DNA from 3 places in the Ensifer meliloti genome. Region 2 is predicted to be linked to each of the others. Evidence: riboswitches for the same ligand, from Rfam matches in the RefSeq annotation. Region 2 holds a riboswitch; each other region holds the start of a gene.

Region 1 (7,817 bases), 410 kb from region 2:
AATCCTGTTTTCACGGCGCCAGGCCCGCGGCAGGTTGTCGGTAAAAGCGGGGCGCACGCCCGTGCCGGTTTCGACCAGGCGCGCTTCGGCGAAAGCCGGATGGAGCGAATAGGCGGCGTTCAGCAGTTCCATCAGCGAGCGGGTGGTGATCGGACCGGCGTCGTCGCTCTCGATCATCGTCGCGCCGCACATGAAGAGCCCGCCGCCGCGCGGCACGATATAGAGCGGGATGCGGGGATGCAGCATGCGCACGGGGCGCGAGAGCGTCACCTCGTCCGTCTGCAGATAGGCCATCTCGCCGCGAACGCCGCGAAGTCCGTCGAACTCGCCGATCCTCGACGCGCCGGTGCAATCGACGGTGAGCGCGAAACCGCGATCGTCCATGTCCTCGCCGGCGAAGGCGGCGCCGCGTGCCGCCAGCCCTTGCCGGAGCGCCGAGAGTGCCCGGCGGGGGTCGAGATGCGCCTCCTGCGGAAAGAACAGCGCCTCCCGGAAACGGCCGGCGAGAGCCGGCTCAAGCGCTGCGATCTCCTCCGCATCGAGCCAGCGGAAGCCGGAGGTGCGCGAGGCGAAGCGCTTGAGTTCGGCTCCGTCACGGGGTTGCGCCACGACGAGCGTGCCGTTGCGATGGACGGAACCGGCGGGGAGGGCGGCTTCCCACCAGTCGGCGGCGCCGATTCCCAGCGTCAGGACGGTTTCCTCGGCGCTTTCGCGCTCGCACCAGGGAGCGAGCATGCCGCCCGCATACCAGGAAGCGGCCCCGGTGAAGCCGGCGGCATTTTCGATGATCGTTACTTCGGCGCCGCGCGCGAGAAGTTCATGGGCGGCGGTGAGGCCGGCGACGCCGGCCCCTCTGATCAGCACGCGCATCTCATTCTCCAGCGGGCGCGGCATTGCTTTCATCGAGCGGCATGTAAAGGTCGCCACCGTCGCGATATTTGGCCGCCATTGCCTCGAGCCCCTCCTTCTGCGCCTCGGCGCGGATATCGTGGGAAATCCGCATCGAACAGAATTTCGGCCCGCACATGGAGCAGAAATGCGCGACCTTGTGCGCCTCCTTGGGCAGCGTCTCGTCGTGGAAGTTGCGCGCGGTTTCGGGGTCGAGCGAGAGGTTGAACTGGTCCTCCCAGCGGAACTCGAAGCGGGCGCGCGACAGCGCGTCGTCGCGGGTTCGGGCGGCCGGGTGCCCCTTGGCGAGATCGGCGGCGTGGGCGGCGATCTTGTAGGTGATGACGCCGGTCTTGACGTCGTTGCGGTCGGGCAGGCCCAGATGTTCCTTCGGCGTCACGTAGCAGAGCATGGCGGTGCCGAACCAGCCGATCATCGCCGCGCCGATGCCTGACGTGATGTGGTCGTAGCCGGGCGCGATATCGGTGGTGAGCGGCCCGAGCGTATAGAAGGGCGCTTCGCCGCAGACGGCGAGCTGCTTGTCCATGTTCTCCTTGATCTTGTGCATAGGCACATGGCCCGGCCCTTCGATCATCACCTGGCAATCCTTGGCCCAGGCGATCTTCGTCAGTTCGCCGAGCGTTTCGAGCTCGGCGAACTGGGCCCTGTCGTTGGCGTCGGCGATCGAGCCGGGACGCAGGCCGTCGCCGAGCGAGAAGGAGACGTCATAGGCGCGGCAGATGTCGCAGATATCCTCGAAATGCTCGTAGAGGAAGCTTTCGCGATGGTGATGCAGGCACCATTTTGCCATGATCGACCCGCCGCGCGAGACGATGCCGGTGACGCGATCCACGGTGAGCGGAATATAGTGAAGCCTGACGCCGGCATGGATGGTGAAATAGTCGACGCCCTGTTCCGCCTGCTCGATCAGCGTGTCGCGGAAGACCTCCCAGGAAAGGTCTTCGGCGATGCCGTTTACCTTTTCCAGCGCCTGGTAGAGCGGTACCGTGCCGATCGGTACCGGCGAATTGCGGATGATCCATTCGCGGATGTTGTGAATGTTGCGGCCGGTGGAAAGGTCCATGACCGTATCGGCGCCCCAGCGCGTCGCCCAGACCATCTTCTCCACCTCTTCGGCCATCGAGGAGGTGACGGCGGAATTGCCGATATTCGCGTTGATCTTCACCAGAAAGTTGCGGCCGATGATCATCGGCTCGGCTTCCGGATGGTTGATGTTGGCCGGAATGATCGCCCGGCCGGCGGCCACCTCCTGGCGGACGAATTCCGGCGTCACGAAGTCGGGGACCGATGCACCGAAACTTTCGCCGTCTCGGGCGAGCGCCTCCTTCGCGGCCTTCCGGCCGAGGTTTTCGCGAATGGCGATGAACTCCATCTCCGGCGTGACGATGCCGGCGCGGGCATAGGCGAGCTGGGTCACCGCTTTTCCCGGCTTGGCCCTGAGCGGCCGATTGCGAACCGGGAATTCCGGCGTCAGCCTTTCGCCGGTCGCAAAGCCGTTGTCCTCGGCCTTCACTGCACGGCCGTCGTAGCTTTCGACATCGCCGCGCTTGAGAACCCAGTCGCTGCGAAGGCGTGGCAGGCCCGCGTCGATGCGGATATCGGCGTTTTCGACCGTGTAGGGACCGGAGGAGTCGTAAACGGTGACCGGCGGCTCGCCGGAGGTCGGATGGAGCGCGATCTCGCGCATCGGCACGCGGATGTCGGGATGGATATCGCCCGGCTTGTAGACCTTGCGGGACGCGGGAAGCGGTCCCTGGGTGACCGAGGGCGCCGCGGCGAGAGGTTTGACTAGATTCATCTTGAGGCTCCAAAGTTTTCGCGTTGGAGACCCAGTTCTGAAGCCGGAAGGATGAAAAGACGTTTGGCCGACGGATCGCGGGTACACGGAATCCCGGCTGTCGCACGTCTGCACCGTCCCTACGCCAGTATGAACTGGATCAGGTTCAACGGGTCACTGCGCGCTCTAGCAGTATCTCAGCCCCTTGCCGGGACCCCCCTGGTGAATGGCGCAATTAGGAACGGTTATCGGCGCGGCGTCAAGATGGTTTTTGAATGGCCGCCTCCGGCGCGGTCCGGTCCCGGGCGAGGATGTCGGGCGCGTCAGTTATCTGCTCTGGATTGTCCTCCCGCCATGCTTGCAAATGCAGCTCCTTGCATCTAATCACCCGTCACGAATGGGGCGCGGTGAAGCAGGTAGCGGAAGGACGATTGTCGTGGGGCAAGCTGAGGCAGGGACAAGAAGAAAAAAGAGACGCAAGGCGCTTTGGGCCGCAGTTGCGGTGATAGCAATCACGGCCGCCGGCATGGCCGGCTACAAGACCATCGTAGAAAATCGCGTGAGCAGGATGATCGCCGAGCGCGGTGGCAAGGCGGGCAGCGTCGAAGCGGATTTCCTTGGGCGAATTCATCTGCGCGACGTGGCCTTGCCGCTGAAGGACGGGTCGGACGTTCGTATCGCCGCGGTTGACGGCCGGCCCAGTATCTTTTTCCTCCAGGGCATGCTCGAAGTAAGCGGCCTTGAACTCAAGACTGCTTTCGGCACGGTCTCTGTCCCGCGCGCGGTCGTCGAAGAAGCAGATTTTGATCGCGGCACCTTGGAGCAGATGTTCGGCGGGAAGAGCGAACTCTCGATCTCCAAGCGAGTAGAACTTTTCACGGCAAGGCGTATCTCCGCCCCGGAGATCGTCTTCGCGCAGATCGTTGCCGGGACCGAGCAGAAGCTGATCTACAGGAACGTGGTCTCGGAAGGCATCGCCGATGGGCGTATCGCCCGCTATTCGGCGAGCGGCGGCAGCTTCGAAGTCGGCGTGGACCGTTCGGGGGGAGAGGGCGGCAGGAAGAATAGGGTGGCGGGTTCCATCGGAGCCGTGACGGCGCAGGATATCGATGCCGCCTATCTGGCGCGGCTCTATACCGAAAAAGCCGGCCCGGACGACAACGAGGCAAAGCCTGTCTATGGGCCGATTTCGGTAAAGGACATCGCCTTCTCGGATGGCGAGGCGAGCTTCGGCTATGACGAGGTTCGCAGCAGCGGCTTCAGCATGCGAATGCCGGCCGAGCCGCTGGTCGAGACGCTCGAAAAGCTGAAATCGGTCTCGGCGCCGGATCAATTGCCGCCGGCGGAACGCCAAGCCTATTTCAATCGGGTCTTGTCGATTATCGACATGACGAGGAAGGCCGACATGGAAATGCTCGGCCTTACGATCGACGCGCCGATGAAGGACGGTGACGAAGGCGAGAGGATCAAGGTTTCGATAGACCGCCTCGCCCTTGAGGTCGATGGACGGAAGCTTGACGGCACGCTGAATGGCCTCTCGATGGGAGAGGGCGCGGACTACATCAAGGTCTCCGAAGCGAGCATTTCGGGATTTTCCTGGAATTCGACCTTGGAGGGTCTGCAGAGGATGGTCGCGCTCGACGAGCGGCAGCGCGAGAATTTTCCCTTTACGACACTGTTGCCGGAATTCGGTACGGTCCGGCTGGCGGGTCTGGATGCCGATCTGCCCGATACAGAAACCGAAGGCGCTGAGAGCGACGCACAGGATTCGGTGCCGAGGCGCGTCCGCTTCTCGCTCAAGGATTACGAGTTGGCGCTCACGAAGCCCCGCAACGGCATTCCGACCGACATCCGCATCAGATATCAGGATCTGACCCTGCCGATCCCGGAGCATATGCACGACGAGCCGTTCGCGCAGCTTCGCAACCTCGGTTTCAATGAGGTGGTCCTGTCGTCCAACATCGAAGCCGCCTGGGACGAGCCGAGCCAGACTCTGGTCATCGGGGATATCTCCACACGTGGAAAAGATATCGGCGGCTTTTCCCTCTCCGGCCTGCTGGGGGGCGTGAGCGGCGACTTCTTTTCCGGCGACGAGGCGAAGATGCGGGCAGCGCTGTTCGGCCTCACCGCCCGTGAAGCAAAGCTGAAGATCGAGGACAAAGGTCTCGCCGCCAAGGCCATACGGGCCTATGCCGAGCAAAACGACATGACGGAGGATCAGGCGCGCGGCATGCTCACGATGACGGCTTCGGTGGCGTTGCAGCAGTTTGCCGCGCAGGAGCCTCGGTTGCAGGACGTGCTGGACGCAGCTTCGCAGTTCATTGCCAAACCGGGGATGTTCACGTTGACGGTCAAATCCAAATCCGCAAACGGAATCGGTGCGCTCGAATTCGCGGTTGCTTCGCAAAATCCGCTCCTGCTTCTCGACAGGGTCGACTTCGAGGCGACGGCGGAATAGGCGGTCTTCTCGCCGCATGCCGGGCGAAGACGAGTTGCAGCGCCGGGCAAGTGATCGCCCCTCCCCACAGGCGGGAGGGGCTTAAACCTGCCGCACCGTCACCGACTTTGTCGCTGCCGCAGGCTCAAGTTTTCGATATGGCATTGGGACGCCCCGGGCCTGCCCGTTCGACATAATCTGCCCGGTTGATCCCATGGCGCTGCAGCTTGTCGTAAAAAGTCTTGCGGGGGATGCCGAGGGCTTGCAGGGTCTCTTTGACGTCGCCGCAATGCGCCGTGAGCGCCTGCTTGAGGATATCGGCCTCGTAGCGTTCCAATCTTTCCGGCAGGGTCGCTCCGCTTGAGGCGGGCGCTGCGGCCGGAACTCCCAGGTTTCCCTCCACCCCCAGCGCCACCCGTTCGGCGAAGTGCGAAAGCTCGCGCACATTGCCGGGCCAGGAATGCGTCGCCAGGTACGCGCGCATGGCAGCCGAGATCGCGGGCACTTCGCGGCCGAAGCGTTCCGAGGCGCGGGCCAGGAAATGGGAGAAGAGGAGGGGGATGTCGTCGCGCCGTTCGCGCAGGGGCGGGATCGAGAGCGTCACGACGTTCAGCCGGTAATAGAGATCCTCGCGGAAATCGCCGCGCGCGGCCGGGTCGCCGAGATCGACCTTGGCTGCGGCGACGACGCGGATGTCGACGGGGCGGGTCAGATTGGTGCCGAGCGGCGTGATCTCGCGGGCTTCCAGCACGCGCAGCATCTTCACCTGAGTTGCCGGCGGCATGGCCTCGATCTCGTCGAGGAAGAGCGTGCCGCCGCTCGCATGCTCGATCCGGCCGATCCGCTTCTTGACGGCGCCGGTAAAGGCGCCGGGCTCGTGGCCGAAGAGCTCGCTTTCGATCACCGTTTCCGGCAGAGCGCCGCAATTCAGCGCGACGAAATTGCCGGTCCTGCGGCGGCTCCATTGGTGCAGCAGCGTGGCGACGACCTCCTTGCCGCTGCCCGTCTCGCCGGCAACCAACACGTCGACATCGGTGTCGGCGATGTGTTTCAAGGTCTGGCGAAGCCGCTCCATGACCGGCGTCTGGCCGATCAGCGGCAGGCCTTCGGAGGCGGCTTCGGCCGCGCGGCGCAGCGACCGGTTCTCCATCACGAGCCGCCGCTTCTCCTCTGCGCGCCGGGCGCTCTGGACAAGACGATCGGCGGCAAACGGCTTGGCGATGAAGTCATAGGCGCCGTCCTGGATCGCCTGCACCGCCATCGGTATGTCGCCGTGCCCCGTAACAAGGATCATCGGCAGGTCCGGATCGAGCGCCAGGATCTTGCGGAAAAGGGCAAGCCCGTCCATGCCGGGCATGCGGATATCGCTGATGACGATGCCCGCGAAGTCGGCGGAAAGTCCGGCGAGCGCTTCGGTCGCGCTGGCGAAGGACGAGACGGTGAAGCCCGCAAGCTCGAGCGTCTGCTGCATTGCCTTGCGCAAGTCGCGGTCGTCATCGATCAGGAACACGGATGGGGCGGCGCTCATCGCTCAGGCCTTCTTGAGATTGACGGCAAATGTCGTTCCGGAGGGGCCGCTCTCGACCTCGATCGTGCCGCCATAGTCGGAGACGATCTCCTTGGAGATCGCGAGACCGAGGCCCAGCCCGTCTTCCTTCGAAGTGTTGAACGGCGTGAACAGCTCTTCGCGGACATCGGCCGCAATCCCCGGGCCATTGTCGGCGACGGTCAGCGCGATGCCGCCGGCCGCCTCCTCGCAGCGCACCTGGATCGCGCCGTCCTCGCTGTCGCCGATCGCTTCCAGTGCATTCTGCAGAAGGTTGATCAAGACCTGCTCCAGCCGGATGCGGTTGCCGAGTGCCTGGAGACCATCGGGCGGCAGATCGAGGCGGATTGCGTCCATCCGTCCTGCAAACCGGCTGCGGAGCAGCATGAGCGCACCCTCGACGACCTCCTTCATCGCGGTCGGCCCGGCGGCGAAATGGCCCTTGCGGGCGAAGCGGCGCAGTTCGTCGGTGATGGCGCCGACGCGCTCGGTAAGCTCGGCTATGCTTTCCATGTTTTCGGCGGCGGTGACGGTCTGGCCGCGGTGGAGAAAGGTGCGGGCATTATCCGCATAGGCGCGGATGGTGGCGACCGGCTGGTTGATCTCATGGGCAACCCCGGCGGCGACCTGGCCGAGGATCGCCAGCCGGTTCGCCTGGACGAGGTCCTGCTGCACGGCCTGGAGCTTCTCGGTGGTCTGCCGGTGGTCGGCGATCTCGGTTTCGAGACGGTCGCGCGCCATGCGCAGGTCGCGCGTCCGCTCCTCGACGCTCGCCTCAAGCGCATTGCGGGCCAGCCGCTCCTCGGCGCTGCGCATGGCTACTACCTGGCGACGGCGCAGGAGCAATGCGGCAAGCGCGAGAAGCGGTACGAGCGCGGCAAGGGTGAGGAGCTGCGCCTCCCGCGCACCCGCTGCGAGCGGCGCCTTCAGCGGCGACAACTGCTCGAGCCGCCAGTTCGTCGACGGCACCATGGTTTCCACGCGCAGGAAGGCTGCGGTGGAGTCGCCCGGCAGCAGGGCGTCGAGCGTGGAGGAGCCATCGGGCCGCGCTTCGATCTTCCGGAAGGGCAGCGGCAGCAGCGGCGCATCGCCGAACTGCAGGCTTTCGCGAATGGGCGCCAGCCGGTCTTCGGCGATCGGCTTCGTCG
Region 2 (7,817 bases):
CCCCCGGAGTCCCTTTTACGAGGACGATGGTTACTGGCGCGGACCCATCTGGGCGCCGACGACCTATCTCCTGTGGGATGGAGTGCGCCGCCAGGGCGGGGGTGCATTGGCGCGGGAAATCGCGCAGAAGTTCTGTGCACTTGCCAACGCACACGGTATGGCCGAAAACTTCGACGCGCGCTCGGGCAGGGGCCTTCGGGACCGGGCATTCGCCTGGACGTCCGCAGTCTATCTGCTGCTGGCGCAATCCCTCCGCGACGAAAAACCGGTGAAGAGTTGAAGCCGTCATGCAGCGACCGACCATAAAGACGATAGCGCGGGAAACGGGACTGTCGATTGCGACGGTCTCCAAGGCCCTGAAGCATTCTCCGCAGGTTCGCCCGGAGACCAGGGCCGTCGTGCTCGATGCGGCCGAACGCGTGGGCTACGAGCTCAATCTTCACGGCGTGCAGCTGCGCACCGGCAAGACCTATCAGGTTGCCGCCATCATGACGGCGCCGGGCCCGAAGGAAAACGAATGGGAGGGCGTGGAATATGCGCAACTCCTCAGCGGTATTTCCTGGGCGCTGGAAGAAAGCCCCTATCGCGTCTCGCTCTATGCCGTGCGCGACTTCCAGGAAAGTCAGGAAACGATCAGGCAGATCGTTTCGATGAAGAAGGCGGACGGTATCATCATCTCGGGCACGCGCGCCGACGATCCGCGGATCCGCTTGATGCAGGAAGCGGAGTTCCCCTTCGTGACCTACGGGATGAGCATCCACAATGCGCCGCATGCCTATGTCGATGCCGACAACGAGCAGATGATCCGCCTGTCCATGGCGCGGTTGATCGAGCGCGGCCACAGGCGGATCGCGCTGCTCAATCCGAAAGAGCAGTTCGCCTATGGCGTCGTCCGTCTGGAAAGCTACCGCAAAGCGCTCGAAAAGGCGGGCCTGCCCTACGATCCCGCCCTCGTCGCTCATGGTCGGCTGACGCCGGCATTCGGCCGGGAGAATGTGGTGACCATGTCTGCGCTTGCCGATCCGCCCACCGCCTATATCTGTGCCAACGAAGCCACCGCGCTCGGGGCCTTTTCCGGCTTCCACGCGCGCGGGCTGGTGCATGGGCGTGACGCGGTCATCAATGCGACCGACGACTTGAACGTCAGCCAGTATTTCGCACCGCCGATCACGAGCTACTACCTGCCGATCGGCGAGCCGAGCGCGCTGCTCGGCAAGTTCATCCTGCGGCGGATGGAGGGAGAACCGCCCGAGGCCCTGCAGACGCTCCTGATGCCGGATCTCATCGAGCGCTCGGACGACCGGCTGAGGCCGGAACGATGACCGGCCAAGATGCCGCAACGCTCCGGCGCGCAATATAAACGTTTACATTAGCCAGACCGGATCGCAATTGTCGCGACGGTTTCTCCGCCGACAATCGAAATACGACAAAGGACTTTACCTTGCACATGCCGCTGACTAGCCCCAATCACTTCAACTCCGACGCACGGACGCCTGACAGGCTTGAGCTCGGCGTGTGCTACTACCCGGAACAATGGCCGCGCGGGAAATGGGCGGAGGACGCCCGGCGAATGGCCGAGCTCGGCCTCTCCTGGGTTCGCATCGGTGAGTTCGCCTGGGCGAAAATAGAGCCGCGGTCGGGCGAATTTCATTGGGAATGGCTGGACGAGGCGATCGATGTTCTGGGCAAGGCCGGCCTCAAGGTCATCCTCGGCACGCCGACGGCGGCCCCGCCGAAATGGCTCGTGAACCGCTATCCCGAGATTCTGCCGGTGGACGCGACCGGAGCGGTGCGCAAATTCGGCGCGCGACGCCACTATTGCTTCTCGAGCCGGCGTTACCGCTCCGAGGCGGCGCGCATCACCGAGGCGATGGCGCGCCGCTATGGCGAACACATCTATGTCCATGCCTGGCAGACGGACAATGAATATGGCGACCACGACACGATCTACAGCTATTCCGCCGAGGCGGTCGGGGCGTTCCGCTTGTGGCTGGCCGAACGCTACGGCTCGATCGATGAGCTGAACCGCGCCTGGGGCACCTCATTTTGGTCGATGCGCTACGATAGCTTCGAGGAAATCGACCTGCCGAACAATCTCGTGGAGGAGCCGAGCCCCACCCACGGGGTGGATTTCATCCGCTTCTCTTCCGATCAGGTGAAGAGCTTCAACAAGGCGCAGGTCGACATCATCCGGGCGCATTCGCCCGGGCGACCGGTGACGCACAACTTCATGTCGCAGAACACCGATTTCGATCATTACAGGGTGGGCGAGGACATCGACATCGCCTCCTGGGACGTCTATCCGATGGGCGGCCTGCTCAACGGACGCCTCGCAGCGAAGGACAAGGAGCATTATCTCCGGGTCGGGGATCCCGACCAGCCGGCCTTCAACCACGATCTCTACCGCGTCGTCGGCCGCGGCCGCGTCTGGGTCATGGAGCAGCAGCCGGGGCCGGTGAACTGGGCGGCGCACAACCAGTCCCCCGCCGACGGCATGGTGCGGCTCTGGACGTGGCTCGCCTATGCCCATGGGGTCGACATGGTCTCCTATTTCCGCTGGCGGCAGGCGCCTTTCGCGCAGGAACAGTTTCACGCGGGCCTCCTTCTTCCAAACAGCGAGGCGGATCAGGGCTATCTTGAAGTCGCCGAAGTCGTCGCTGAAATGAAGCGCCTGCCCGAGGGAGAGGTGCGTGGCAAGGCGCAGGTCGCGATTCTTCTCGACTATGAATCTCGCTGGGCGACACGCGTCCTGCCGCAGGGGCGGAGCTATTCCGCTTCGGCGGTTGCGCTCGACTGGTATTCGACGGCGGCCCGCCTCGGCGTCGATGTGGATTTCATCGGCCAGCACTCGGACCTCGACGGATACAAGCTGATCCTCGCGCCGGATCTCGTCATTGCCGAGGAGGCTTTCGTGGAGCGGCTCGCGCGAGCGGATGCCAAGGTGGTCTTCGGTGCGCGCAGCGGCAGCAAGACGAGGGACATGCACATCCCCGAGGGACTACCACCAGGACCGCTGGCGAAGCTCATCGATGTCAGCGTCTCGCGGGTCGAGTCGCTGCCGGAGTTTCACAGCGAAACCGTTCTCTATGGCAACGAGGCCTACGAGGCGGGCGGTTGGCGCGAGACCGTCAGGACGAACGAGACCGTTCTCGCAAGCTTCGACGGGGAGTATCGTAACGGCACGCCGGCGCTCGTCGGCAACGACAAGGCACGCTACCTGGCGGTTGCGGCCAACGGCGCATTGCTCGACAAGGTGATCGGCGACGCGCTCGGCTGGGCTGGGTTGGAAAGCCTGCCCGACCTCGGCGATCTTCGCGTGACGCGCCGTGGCAATCTCCGTTTCGCCTTCAATTTCGGCCGGATCCCCGCGGAGGTGCCCGCGGGCGCCTCGGCCGAGTTCTACGTGGGAGGCCGCACGCTAAAACCCGTCGATGTTGCGATCTGGAGGGAATGAACCCCGGAGCATCGATGTAGCCGACCTTTCGGCGAGGTCACATCGTCGTGAGCTTGGATTGCACTTGATGACTTGTCGTGCCGTTCGCCCTAGGTCGAACGCATGACTATGCTCGTTATTACGCTCCTTGCACTCCTCGGTTTCCACTCGGCGGCAGCCGCGCAGGATCAGTCCGTCACCACCTTGCTGACGAGCCTGGAGACCAGGGACGAGTTGAAACCGCTGAAGACTGTGGTCGTTGCCAGGGACGGTGAGACGGTCTCCGAGAAGGGTTATCGCGGCCACACGCCCTCGGAGTCGACCAACATCAAGTCTGCGTCGAAATCGATCGTGTCCGCACTTGTGGGCATCGCGATCGACAAGGGTCTGCTCGACGGCCCGGAGCAGAGATCGCCCCGCTCCTGAAGGAAGACCTCCCGTCGCAGGCCGACCCCCGGATCAACGACATCACCATCGGCAACCTGCTTTCGATGCAGGCGGGATTGGGGCGGATGTCCGGACCGAACTACGGCCGCTGGGTGTCTAGCCGTAATTGGGTTCGTTTCGCACTGGCACAGCCATTCGACGACGAGCCCGGAGGGCGGATGCTTTATTCGACCGCCTCGACCCATCTGCTCTCGGCAATACTGACCAAGGTCGGCGGCAAGCCGACACTGGCGCTTGCGCGCGAATGGCTCGATCCGGTCGAGGGTTTCCGGATCGGTGCCTGGGAGCGGGATCCCCAGGGCATCTATCTCGGCGGCAACCAGATGGCGATGAGCGCGCGGTCGCTGCTTGCCTTCGGCGAGCTCTATCGCAATCGCGGCCGCACCGCGGACGGACGGCAGGTCGTCCCGGCCGATTGGGTCGATCTTTCCTGGCAGCCGCGCACCGCCTCCCGTTTTACCGGCGACGGCTATGGATATGGCTGGTTCACGCGCCGGATCGGCGACGAGGATGTGTATTACGCTTGGGGCTATGGCGGCCAGATGCTCTACATAGTGCCGTCCCTGAACCTGACGGTGGTCATGACGTCGGATGAAAGCGGCCCCTCGGCACGCAACGGCTATCGCGACGCCCTGCACGGGGTTCTGGCGGAGATCATCTCCACCGCCAAAGCGGATTGAGGCAGGATGGTTCTGCCCTGTGGGTATTAAACAAGAATGTTAGGAAGAAGCGGTAAGGGTGCGTCAACCCTTGATGAATTGACGCGCCCTTACGACTGACTGTTGGCCAGCGGGTTTTGCTATGCCGTTGGCTGCTTCGTCTTCCGGAGATAGGGAAGCACGGTGTCGAAAGAGCCGAAACGCTGCACGGCGTCCTCGTTGGAGACGGCGGCCGTGATGATGACGTCCTCGCCCTGCTGCCAGTTGGCGGGCGTTGCCACCTGATGCTTGGCAGTGAGCTGGATCGAGTCGATGGCGCGCAGTATCTCGTTGAAGTTGCGGCCGGTGGTCATAGGATAGGTGAGGATCAGCTTGATCTTCTTGTCGGGGCCGATGACGTAGACCGAGCGCACCGTGGCATTGTCAGCCGGGGTGCGGCCTTCGGACGTCTCTCCGGCGCCGGCCGGCAGCATGTCGTAAAGCTTTGCCACCTTCAGATCGCGGTCGCCGATCAGCGGGTAGTCGACCTCGAAGCCGGTCGCGACCTTGATGTCGTTCTTCCACTTGGAGTGGCTCTCGACCGGATCGACCGAGATGCCGATGATCTTGACCCCGCGTTTGCGGAACTCCGGCTCGATCCCCGCCATGGCGCCGAGTTCCGTCGTGCAGACGGGGGTGAAGTTCTTCGGATGGGAGAAGAGGACAGCCCAGCCGTCGCCGATCCATTCATGGAAATTGATCGTGCCCTGCGTTGTCTCGGCGGTGAAATCAGGGGCGGTATCGTTGATGCGCAGACTCATGGCGTGTTCCCTCCTGTACGACGAAATTTCGCTAAGAATAACGCAATCTCCGCCGTTTTCGAGGAGGAAACGAGCGATTGACGGCGGCAGAAGGAATGACTGCATCATAGCTTGCCAATCTGCGGGTATATTTTTGCCGGCTGGCCTAAAAGATAGGTCTTACAAGCCTTTGCGCGGGCGCGTTGACATCGGTCTGCTACAGCCGCATAGATAGCGCATTCCGAGGGGAGCACTAGACGGTGCTGAGATGGCGTTGAGCCGGACCCTTGAACCTGATCCGGGTCATGCCGGCGTAGGAACGGAAAGAAGGCCGCCAGCGGCAAGTTCGCCTTTTCATCGCCTTTTCCTGGATCTCCGTGATGTTCCGTCTGGAGATCGATCGATGACGTCCATTGCCGTACCACTCGCAAGCATCATCTGCCCTCGTGCGAAGGAGGACTGCGCATGACGGCGATCGCGCTCAGCATCGCCGGCTCGGACTCGGGCGGCGGCGCCGGCATTCAAGCGGACCTCAAGACGTTTTCAGCGCTCGGCGTTTACGGCGCCAGCGTCATCACTGCGATCACGGCCCAGAACACCAGGGGTGTGACGGCCGTCGAGGATGTTTCCGCTGAAATCGTGTCGGCGCAGATGGACGCCGTCTTCTCCGACCTCGACGTGAAGGCCGTCAAGATCGGCATGGTCTCGCGTCGGGAAACGATCGCCGCCATTGCTGATGGATTGCGCCGGTTCGGGAAACTGGCCGTCGTGGATCCCGTCATGGTGGCTACCTCCGGCGATGCGCTGCTTCGTCCGGATGCCGTTGCCGCGCTCATCGAAGAACTGTTGCCGCTGGCGCTCGTCGTCACGCCCAATCTTGCCGAGGCCGCGCTCATGACCGGGCGCGCAATCGCCGGGGACAAGGCGGAGATGGCGCGCCAGGCGGAAGCGATCATGCGGACGGGCGCACATGCGGTTCTGGTCAAGGGCGGGCACCTGAAGGGCCAGGAGGCCACAGACCTCTTCTTCGACGGCGACACTCTTGTCCGCCTTCCCGCCGGGCGGATCGAGACGCGCAACGACCACGGCACCGGCTGCACGCTTTCGGCAGCCATTGCCGCCGGCCTTGCGAAAGGCGTGCCGCTGATCGAAGCGGCGAGCGCAGCCAAGGCGTATCTGCATGCCGCAATCTCAGCAGCCGACAGCCTGGAGATAGGTCAGGGGCGCGGTCCGGTTCATCACTTCCACCGATGGTGGAAAGATTGACTGCCGGGTGACGGCTCGGGGCGCTGAAGTGCCTCGCTATCGCCACGGTTGTTCAGCAGCATGACCGCTCCATGGCTTCGATTGGCAATCGGTTTTCGCGATATGCACTTTCTTACCCGCCGGCTGGAGGCTTTCAACCGTGACGACCTGCCGGATTGGCGGCGGTCGCCAAGCAGGGCGCGGCGTGCTCTTTCGATCCTGCCGTCGCTGGTCGAATATTCGCTCTTCTACGCGCTGGCACTGATTGCCCTTACGGCGGTCATTGCGTTAATGGCAGCCGCTTGGATCGTCGATCGCCGCAGGGTCTGACGGCGAAAGGCCGCGCACACAAGTGGCGCGGCCGCGGTCGCCTCAAGCGGCGGTGTTTTCCGTGATCGTATTCTCGACGTAATATTTGCCGTAGCGATGGCGATATTTCTCCGCCCCGTCGAAGTCGCTGTATTTGCCGAGCTCGTTCATGTCCGTCTTGTTGAGGATGACGCCCAGCACCTTCGAGTTGATCAACGGTTCCGAGTGGAGCAGATCGCGTACGAGCCGCGAAGGCGTCCTTCCCCATTCGACCACGAAGAGAATGCCGTCGGCCAGCGGCGCGAAGGCCTTGGCGTCGACGACAGGGGCGAGTGCGGCAAGATCGACGACGACATAATCGAAGGCGTTGCGGGCGTTCTCGATAAGGTTCGCCATGGCCGGCGAGGCGAGCAGTTCGTTGCTCTGATGCCGCTGATGCGAAGCGCCGCCGGCCGGAAGGATTGCCAGCTTGGTGCGCTGGTCCACCTTGATTCCGGCGGGCCAGGTGGCTTCTCCGGTCAGCGTTTCGACGAGCCCGGTGCGCGGGGCGGGCGTGATCATCTGGGTCAGTCCCGGCTTGCGTATATCGGCATCGATGAGCAGGGTGCGCTTGCCGCTCGCCGCCAGTAGTGCGGCGAAGTTCGCAGCAATGATCGATTTTCCCTCGTCCGGAAGGGCCGATGCAATGGCGATCACGCGGCTTTCGCTGCCGGCCAGCATCTGGTCGCAGGCAAGCTTGGCGTTGCGGAAGGTCTCCGCGAAGGTCGAACGCGGCGCGTCGACGACGATACGTGAAAGTCGTTGGAACGGCATCGTATCGTCCACCGCTTCGTCGTGTCTTTTCACTGAGCCGAAATGCGCATGGACCAGTTGCGCCTTCTTCTTCATGCGCGTTCCGAGCAGCGGAACGTAGCCGAGCGAGCGATGGCCGAGGATCGAGCGTAT
Region 3 (7,817 bases), on a different replicon from region 2:
CAGGCCGCCAAGATCGCCGCAAAGCGCACCCTTCCCGAATTCTCCCCGGGCGACACCGTCCGCGTCAATGTACGCGTTGTCGAAGGCAACCGCACCCGCGTACAGGCTTACGAAGGCGTCTGCATCGCCCGTTCCGGCGGCGGCATCAACGAGAGCTTCACCGTTCGCAAGATTTCCTACGGTGAAGGCGTCGAGCGCGTATTCCCCGTCTACTCCCCGCTCGTCGAGAGCGTAGATGTGGTTCGCCGCGGTAAGGTCCGCCGCGCCAAGCTCTACTATCTGCGCGACCGCCGCGGCAAGTCGGCTCGTATCGTAGAAAACACCGGCACCCGCGCCCGCAAGCTGAACGACGCCGAGCGCCAGGCCGTTGTCGAGGAGAAGGCACGCATCGAGGCTGAAAAGGTCGCAGCCGCCCAGGCTCTGGCCGCCGAGAAGGCAGCAGCCGAAGCCGCCGAGGCAAAGGCAGCGGAAGAAGCAAAGGCTGCGGAAGCTGCAGCAGAATAAGTTTTCGACTCTTCAGAGTTGTGCGGAAAGGCGGTCCTCGGGCCGCCTTTCTTTTTGGTATCAGCCGCTTGTGCTCCCCATAGATTTTATGACATTTTCTGTCGCCACAATCTGGGAGTTCCTCCAATGACAATTCGTCGCCGCGTGCTTGCGGGCATTGCCGCAGTTCTTGCCGTTCCATTCGCAGTCTCTGCGCCCGTTTTCGCCAGCGACCTGCCCGACCTCGGCGGCAAGACGGTCGTCGTGGTGACGGAGAATGCCTATCCGCCGCTGCAGTTCGTCGATCCGAAATCCGGCCAGGCCATCGGTTGGGAATATGACGCGATGAACGAGATCGCCAAGCGCTTGAATTTCAAGGTCGAGTACCAGAACACGAGCTGGGATGCGATGATCCAGGCGGTTTCCGACGGTCAATACCAGATCGGCATGACCGGAATCACCATCAAGGACGACCGCAAGGAGAAGGTCGATTTCTCGGATCCCTATATGCGCTCGCAGCAGTTCATGCTGGTGCGCGGCGACGAGACCCGCTTCGACGATGCCAAGAGCTTCGCAGCGCTCGAAAGCGGTCTGGTCGGCGCCCAGCCCGGGACTTCGCCTTTCTACACGGCCGTCTACGAGGTTCTCGACGGCAACGAGCAGAACCCGCGCATCAAGCTGTTCGAAACCTTCGGTGCGACGGTGCAGGCGCTGAAGGCCGGCGACGTCGATCTGGTCTTGACCGACAGTGTCGCGGCCAAGGGTTATGTGGATTCCTCCGACGGCCAGCTCAAGGTGGTCGGCGAGCCGCTCGGCACCGAGGATTTCGGCTTCATCTTCCCGAAGGGATCGGAACTCGTCGCGCCGGTCAATGCCGCCATCAAGGCGCTCAAGGAGGACGGCACCTTCGACGCGCTCAACAAGAAGTGGTTCCTCGACTACAAGATGGGCGGCTGACCGCCGGAACGGGATAAGACGCATGTGCGGTTTTCCGCCCACGTCCCGCTTCCACCTACTGGAATTGCAATGACGCCGGTCCAATCATCCGACACTTCCGGGAAGGACGATTATCCCTGGTGGCTGATCGCCCTTCTCGTGATCGCTGCGGCACTGGCCGCGGTCATCGCCGCCAATGATATCTTCACGCAGGTATTCACCGTCGTCCTGAAGGGGTTGGGCGTCACCGTTTTCGTCACTCTCGTCGGTTTCGTGCTCGCAACGGTGCTCGGCCTCGGCGTGGCCCTGATGGCGCTTTCCGAGCATGTGGTCCTGCGCCAGATCGCGCGCTTCTATACGGAAGTCATCCGCGGCGTACCGATCCTCGTGCTGCTGTTCTATATCGCCTTCGTCGGCGCGCCTGCGCTGGTGACGGTCGCGAATTTCGTGGCGGCGCCGCTGATTTCGGCGGGCTGGATCGAGCCGTTCGTCGTTCGCGACGTGTCGCTGATGTGGCGGGCAATCATGGCGCTGATGATCGGCTATTCGGCCTTCATCGCCGAAGTCTTCCGCGCCGGCATCCAGTCGGTCGACAAGGGCCAGGTGGAGGCGGCAAAGGCGCTCGGGCTCTCCCGCTACCAGCGCTTTCGCCTCGTCGTCTTTCCGCAGGCGATCCGCGTCATCCTGCCGCCGCTCGGCAACGACTTCGTGGCGATGGTCAAGGATTCCTCCCTCGTCTCGGTGCTCGGCGTCGCCGACATCACCCAGATGGGCAAGGTCTATGCCTCAGGCTCCTTCCGCTTCTTCGAGACCTATTCCATCGTCGCCTATGTCTATCTCGTGCTGACGATTGGGTTGTCGCTGGCCCTTCGGGCGGTCGAGCGGCGGTTGAGGCGGTCGCAAGTGCGATAGGCAAGGGGGAGGCCGGTAGACAGGGGAGTACTGCACCTCCAACGCTGCCGTCACGGTCCGCCCGCTCAGCCCTCGAGTTCCTCGCGCAGCATTTCCAGTTCGAGCCATTCCTCTTCCATGCGCGTGAGGTCCGTCCTGAGCTTCTCAAGCTCGGCGGCGAGCTTGGCAAAGCCGTTCGGGTCGCGCGAGAAAAGGTCGGGATCTGCCATCTTCTCTTCCCGCTTCGCGATCTCCGCCTCCGACCTGGCAATCTCCTTCGGCAGGTTTTCGAGCGCGAATTTCTGCTTGAAGGAGAGCTTGCCCCTCGCCTTCTGAGGTTCGCTCGGCGACGAGGAGGCGCCGCTCGATCTGGCCTTCTCGGCTTTCTCGCTCCGGCGCCTTTCCTCGAGTGCGCCGCGGCGCTGCGCCATCATGTCGGAATAGCCCCCGGCATATTCGATCCAGCGGCCATCGGGCGCCTCCGGGTTGGCCGGCGCGATGGTCGAGGTCACGGTACGGTCGAGGAAATCGCGGTCGTGGCTGACCAGGATCACCGTTCCGGAAAATCCGGCCACGATCTCCTGCAGCAGGTCCAGCGTCTCGATATCGAGGTCGTTGGTCGGTTCGTCGAGGATCAGGAGGTTGGTCGGGCGTGCCAGGATGCGGGCGAGCATGAGACGCGCGCGTTCGCCGCCGGACAGGTCGCGGATGGGCGTTCGCGCCTGCTCCGGCTGGAAGAGGAATTCCTTCATGTAGCCGGTGACATGGCGCTGCTCGCCATTGACGAGGAGGGTCTCGCCGCGCCCGTCGGTCAGATAATGCGCCAGCGTCTCGTCCAGGTTCAGTTCCTCGCGTTTCTGGTCGAGCGTGGCGATCTCCAGATTGGTGCCTAGCTTGACGCTGCCCGTGTCCGGCGCGAGCTGACCGGTCAGGAGCTTCAGCAACGTCGTCTTGCCGGCGCCGTTCGGTCCGACGAGGCCGATGCGGTCGCCGCGGTGGACGCGGATCGAGAACGGCGCGACGATCGTGCGATCGCCATAGGCCTTGGTGATCTTCTCCGCCTCGATGACGAGCTTGCCCGATTCCCTGGCGTCGGCCACGGTGGCCTGGACCGTACCCTGCGGCCCCTTGTGCCCGCGATGGCGGGCCCGCATGTCCTGCAGCTCGCCGAGCCGGCGCATGTTGCGCTTGCGCCTTGCGGTCACGCCGTAGCGCAGCCAGTGCTCTTCGCGCTCGATCGCCTTGCCGAGCTTGTGCTGTTCGAGCTCTTCCGCCTCCAGCACCTCGTCGCGCCAGGCCTCGAAATGCGCGAAGCCGCGATCGAGGCGGCGCGATTGGCCGCGGTCCAGCCAGACGGTCGCCGTCGACACCTTTTCGAGGAAGCGCCGGTCGTGCGAAATCAGCACCAGCGCCGAACGGCTGCGGACGAGCTCGTCTTCCAGCCACTCGATCGTCGGCAGATCGAGATGGTTCGTCGGTTCGTCGAGAAGCAGAATGTCGGGTTCCGGCGCAAGCACACGGGCAAGGGCGGCACGACGCGCCTCGCCGCCGGAAAGGCGCGTCGGCTCTTCCTCCCCGGTCAGCCCCAGATGCTGCAGCAGGTAGGCGACCCGGTAGGGATCGTCGCCTGGTCCGAGGCCGGCTTCCGCATAGGCCTGGACCGTATCGAAGCCGTCGAAATCGGGCGCCTGGTGGAGATAGCGTATGGTCACCGATGGATGCCTGAAGATCTCGCCCGACGGGGGTTCTACAAGCCCGGCGGCGATCTTCATCAGCGTCGATTTGCCCGAACCATTGCGGCCGACGAGGCAGATGCGATCGCCCGGCTCGACCTGCAGGCCCGCACCCGCGAGCAGCGGCGTGCCGCCGAAGGTCAGTAGAATGTCGTCAAGCTTCAGGATGGGAGGTGCCAAGGCATCAGGCTCCGGAAAGATCATAGGGCCGGGCGAGAATGACGGCCCGGCCGGATTTCAGGGTGAAGCGGACCGTGCCATCCGCGATGTTCGAAATGGTGCGCGACGAGCCGAAGGGCAGATGAAAATCCTTCAGCGGGTAGCGCACGTTCTCGATCGAGAGACCGTCAAGGTCCGCAAAGCCGAGGATCGAGAAGAGGCTGCCTTTCGGCAACTCGATCTCCTGCGAGCCGGGCAGCAGCGGATAGGCCTCCTCCTCGCCGGAGGTCATCATCACCGCAACGCCGCTCTCGGCAAGTGCGACGGTGCCGAGGAGGTGCAGGAAAGCGTGATCGCTGCGCGCGCCGCCGAGTCCGCCCGCGAAGACGAGCGAGGTCGCGCCACGCTCGAGGGCCGCCTCGACGGCGATCTCCCCGTCGGTCGCGTTCTTGGCAGCCGGATGGCGTTCACGCGGGACGCCGGCGAACTCGGCCAGAAGCGCCTCGTCCGTGGAATCGAAGTCGCCGACCCAGAGATCGGGAACGACCCCGAGCGTCCTTGCATGGCGCATGCCGCCGTCGGCGGCGACGAAGCGGCTGCCTTCGAGCTGTCGAGCGAGCCGGTCTGTCGGCGTCAGCGCGCCGCCGAGCAGGATGGTGAAGGGTGATCGGATCATGGCAGAAGCCCATAGCGCAAAGCAGCGGCGAAGGAAAAGGGCTCCGGCTGCTGTTTTGCGAACGCATGCTGCGCGGATCAGGTTCCGGACGCCGGATCCCCGGGGAAAAGCATGCCGTCATAGATGCCGGGCGTCGATCCGGCGATCTCCACCGCACCGACCGCGCGGGCATAGAAATCGGCGGGGCCGACGCCGCCGATGATCGCATAGGCATAGCCGGCGGCGCGCATGGACAGCAGGCTTTCGACGAGCAGGGCCTCGCCGATGCCCTTGCCGCGCATGGCCGCGTCCACTCCGGTCGGACCGAAGAAGCCGAGCGCGGTTACGTCATGGCATGCGAAGCCCACGATCCGGTCCCGATGGTGAGCGATGTGGATGCGCGCCGGCGTCGAGGAGAAGGCGGTTTCGGCCTCGCCGGCCCACCCGGCCCCGAAGCGCTCCTCGATCCAGGGAATGACGAGCCGCCGCTCGGCCGCAAGCGCCCGCCGGATGCGGACGTCGGGGTCGAGACGCGATGGACGGCCCTCGGGCAAGGCATAGAGGCGGACGAGCATGTCTGGCATGGAATTGTCTCCGCTTTCGGCGAACAAACGGCGCCGGCAATTGTTTGACTTTTAATAGCGCGCCCGGCGCGGACGGCAAACGTCCCTGCTGAAACTCAGCTTGCCTAAGCCGTCGCCGGAAGCTAAATCTTCTGCTGCTCTAACGGGGTGCCCTGGCCGGCTTTGCGACCATGGCTGAGAGGCTTCGAGCCAACCCGCGGAACCTGATCCGGCTCATACCGGCGGAGGGATTAGAAGCGATCGGACCGATACGCGCTTTTCCCATTGCAGCAACAACAAAGGGAGAGGTGCCAGAATGTCCAGTTCACTCCATCGAAAAATCCTTGGCCGGCTTGCGATCGCCGCCGCTTCGATCGCGGCATTTTCCGTGAGCGCGGCGGCCGCGGAAAAAACGCTGACGGTCTATACCTATGAGAGCTTCATCACCGAATGGGGGCCGGGCGCCAAGGTGGCGGAAGCGTTCGAGAAGACCTGTGACTGCAAGGTCGACTATGTAGGGGTCGCCGACGGGGTCGAACTCCTGACGCGGCTGAAGCTCGAAGGTCAGGGTTCCAAGGCCGACATCGTACTCGGCCTCGACACCAATCTGGTGGCGGAGGCGAAGGCGACCGGCTTCTTCGCACCGCACGGCGCCGATACCGCTTCCGTCAAGGTTCCGGGCGGCTTCTCCGACGACACCTTCATACCCTATGACTACGGCCATTTCGCCGTTGTCTACGACACAGAGGCACTGAAGGACCCACCGAAGAGCCTCAAGGAACTGGTCGAGGGCGATCCGTCGCAGAAGATCGTCATCGAGGACCCGCGGACCTCAACCCCCGGCCTCGGCCTCCTGCTCTGGGTGAAGTCGGTCTATGGCGACAAGGCCGGAGAGGCCTGGGCGAAGCTCAAGGACCGCGTGCTGACGGTCACGCCGGGCTGGTCGGAAGCCTATGGTCTCTTCACAAAGGGCGAGGCGCCGATGGTTCTCTCCTACACCACCTCGCCTGCCTATCACATGGTCGCGGAGAACACCGAGCGCTACCAGGCGGCCCCCTTCGCCGAAGGCCACTATATCCAGATCGAAGTCGCCGCATTGACGAAGAACGCAAAGGACCCGGAACTCGCCCGGAACTTCCTGACCTTCATGATCGGTCCGGAATTCCAGTCGATCATCCCGACGACCAACTGGATGATGCCGGTGACGGCGACCAAGGAACCGCTGCCGGAAGCCTTCGGCAAGCTCGTCGACCCGCAAAAGACGTTCCTCATTCCCTCCGGGGAGGTCGCCGCCAGCCGCAAGGCCTGGATCGACGAATGGCTGGCCGCCATGAGCCGGAACTGAGGCCGGATTGTCCGGCACAAAGGAAAGCAGAATGACAATCGCCGCCGGGGCCTTCGCCCTCGGCGGCATCCTGCTTTTCGTCGGCCTCGCCGGCGCGGCACTGCTTGGACAGTCGGCCGGCAGCGCCGGCGGTGGTCCGCTTTTCGATGCCTATATCTGGCGCATCACACGCTTCACGCTGCTGCAGGCCAGCCTCTCGACACTTCTTGCCATCCTATTCGCCATACCGGTTGCCCGGGCACTTGCCCGCCAGGCTTCGTTCCCCGGCCGCATCTGGGTGCTGCGGCTTCTGGCGCTGCCACTCGGCCTGCCGGCGCTCGTCGCCGCACTCGGGCTCATCGAAATCTGGGGCCGGCAGGGGCTCTTGAACAGGGTGCTTTCGGCAGCCGGGTTGGAGCAGCCGGTCAGCATCTATGGCCTCTCCGGCATTCTCATTGCCCATGTCTTCTTCAACATGCCGCTCGCCGCACGCTTGATGCTTGCCGGCATCGAGCGCATTCCGGCCGAATACTGGCGCACCAGCGCCAATCTCGGCATGGGATCCTTCGCCATCTTTCGCTTCATCGAGTGGCCGGTTATCCGCGGATTGCTTCCCGGCATCGCCGGGCTCATCTTCATGCTCTGCGCCACCAGCTTCACGCTCGTGCTGACGCTTGGCGGCGGGCCGGCCGCCAGCACGATCGAAGTGGCGATCTATCAGGCGCTGCGCTTCGACTTCGACCCGCCGCGGGCGATCGCCCTTTCGGCACTTCAGGTCGCCCTTACCGGAGCGCTGCTTCTCGTCCTGAAATTGATCGCGCCGGCGCCGCTGGAGGGAGAGACCAGCGGCAGGGCCATCCGGCGTTTCGACGGCGCAAGCGGTCTGTCGCGGCTTGCCGACCGGATCTGGCTGATACTCGCGGTCATCCTCGTCGGCCTGCCATTTGCGGCCATCGCCTATAGCGGATCGAAGGCCGACCTCGTCCGTCTCGTGAGCGAGCCGGCATTCCATCGGGCGCTCGCCATGAGCGCGACGATCGCCCTTGTCTCCGCCACGATCTCCGTCGCCATCG

Evidence for each region. A riboswitch is a leader RNA that binds a small molecule or an ion and turns the genes downstream of it on or off. The one in region 2 is predicted to bind thiamine pyrophosphate.
Region 1: another riboswitch for thiamine pyrophosphate. It lies ahead of thiC (phosphomethylpyrimidine synthase ThiC); the one in region 2 lies ahead of thiD (bifunctional hydroxymethylpyrimidine kinase/phosphomethylpyrimidine kinase).
Region 3: another riboswitch for thiamine pyrophosphate. It lies ahead of thiB (thiamine ABC transporter substrate binding subunit); the one in region 2 lies ahead of thiD (bifunctional hydroxymethylpyrimidine kinase/phosphomethylpyrimidine kinase).

Annotation. Positions count from the first base shown of each region.
Region 1 covers NZ_CP120364.1:796,609-804,425, reverse strand. Annotated here, with positions in the region: gene thiO (glycine oxidase ThiO) at 1-870, opposite strand, end outside; gene thiC (phosphomethylpyrimidine synthase ThiC) at 872-2,707, opposite strand; TPP riboswitch at 2,806-2,917, opposite strand; gene PZL22_RS03635 (aq_1923 C-terminal domain) at 3,123-5,144, shown strand; gene dctD (C4-dicarboxylate transport transcriptional regulatory protein DctD) at 5,269-6,651, opposite strand; gene PZL22_RS03625 (sensor histidine kinase) at 6,655-7,817, opposite strand, start outside.
Region 2 covers NZ_CP120364.1:383,895-391,711, reverse strand. Annotated here, with positions in the region: gene PZL22_RS01700 (amylo-alpha-1,6-glucosidase) at 1-280, shown strand, start outside; gene PZL22_RS01695 (LacI family DNA-binding transcriptional regulator) at 288-1,322, shown strand; gene PZL22_RS01690 (beta-galactosidase) at 1,442-3,454, shown strand; partial or broken gene PZL22_RS01685 (serine hydrolase domain-containing protein) at 3,557-4,560, shown strand; gene PZL22_RS01680 (peroxiredoxin) at 4,680-5,339, opposite strand; TPP riboswitch at 5,553-5,655, shown strand; gene thiD (bifunctional hydroxymethylpyrimidine kinase/phosphomethylpyrimidine kinase) at 5,784-6,584, shown strand; gene PZL22_RS01670 (hypothetical protein) at 6,645-6,893, shown strand; gene exoP (succinoglycan biosynthesis transport protein ExoP) at 6,936-7,817, opposite strand, start outside.
Region 3 covers NZ_CP120365.1:2,183,490-2,191,306, forward strand. Annotated here, with positions in the region: gene rplS (50S ribosomal protein L19) at 1-504, shown strand, start outside; gene PZL22_RS17585 (basic amino acid ABC transporter substrate-binding protein) at 631-1,440, shown strand; gene PZL22_RS17590 (amino acid ABC transporter permease) at 1,510-2,331, shown strand; gene PZL22_RS17595 (ABC-F family ATP-binding cassette domain-containing protein) at 2,397-4,223, opposite strand; gene PZL22_RS17600 (thiamine diphosphokinase) at 4,228-4,878, opposite strand; gene PZL22_RS17605 (GNAT family N-acetyltransferase) at 4,956-5,441, opposite strand; TPP riboswitch at 5,575-5,688, shown strand; gene thiB (thiamine ABC transporter substrate binding subunit) at 5,737-6,765, shown strand; gene thiP (thiamine/thiamine pyrophosphate ABC transporter permease ThiP) at 6,773-7,817, shown strand, end outside.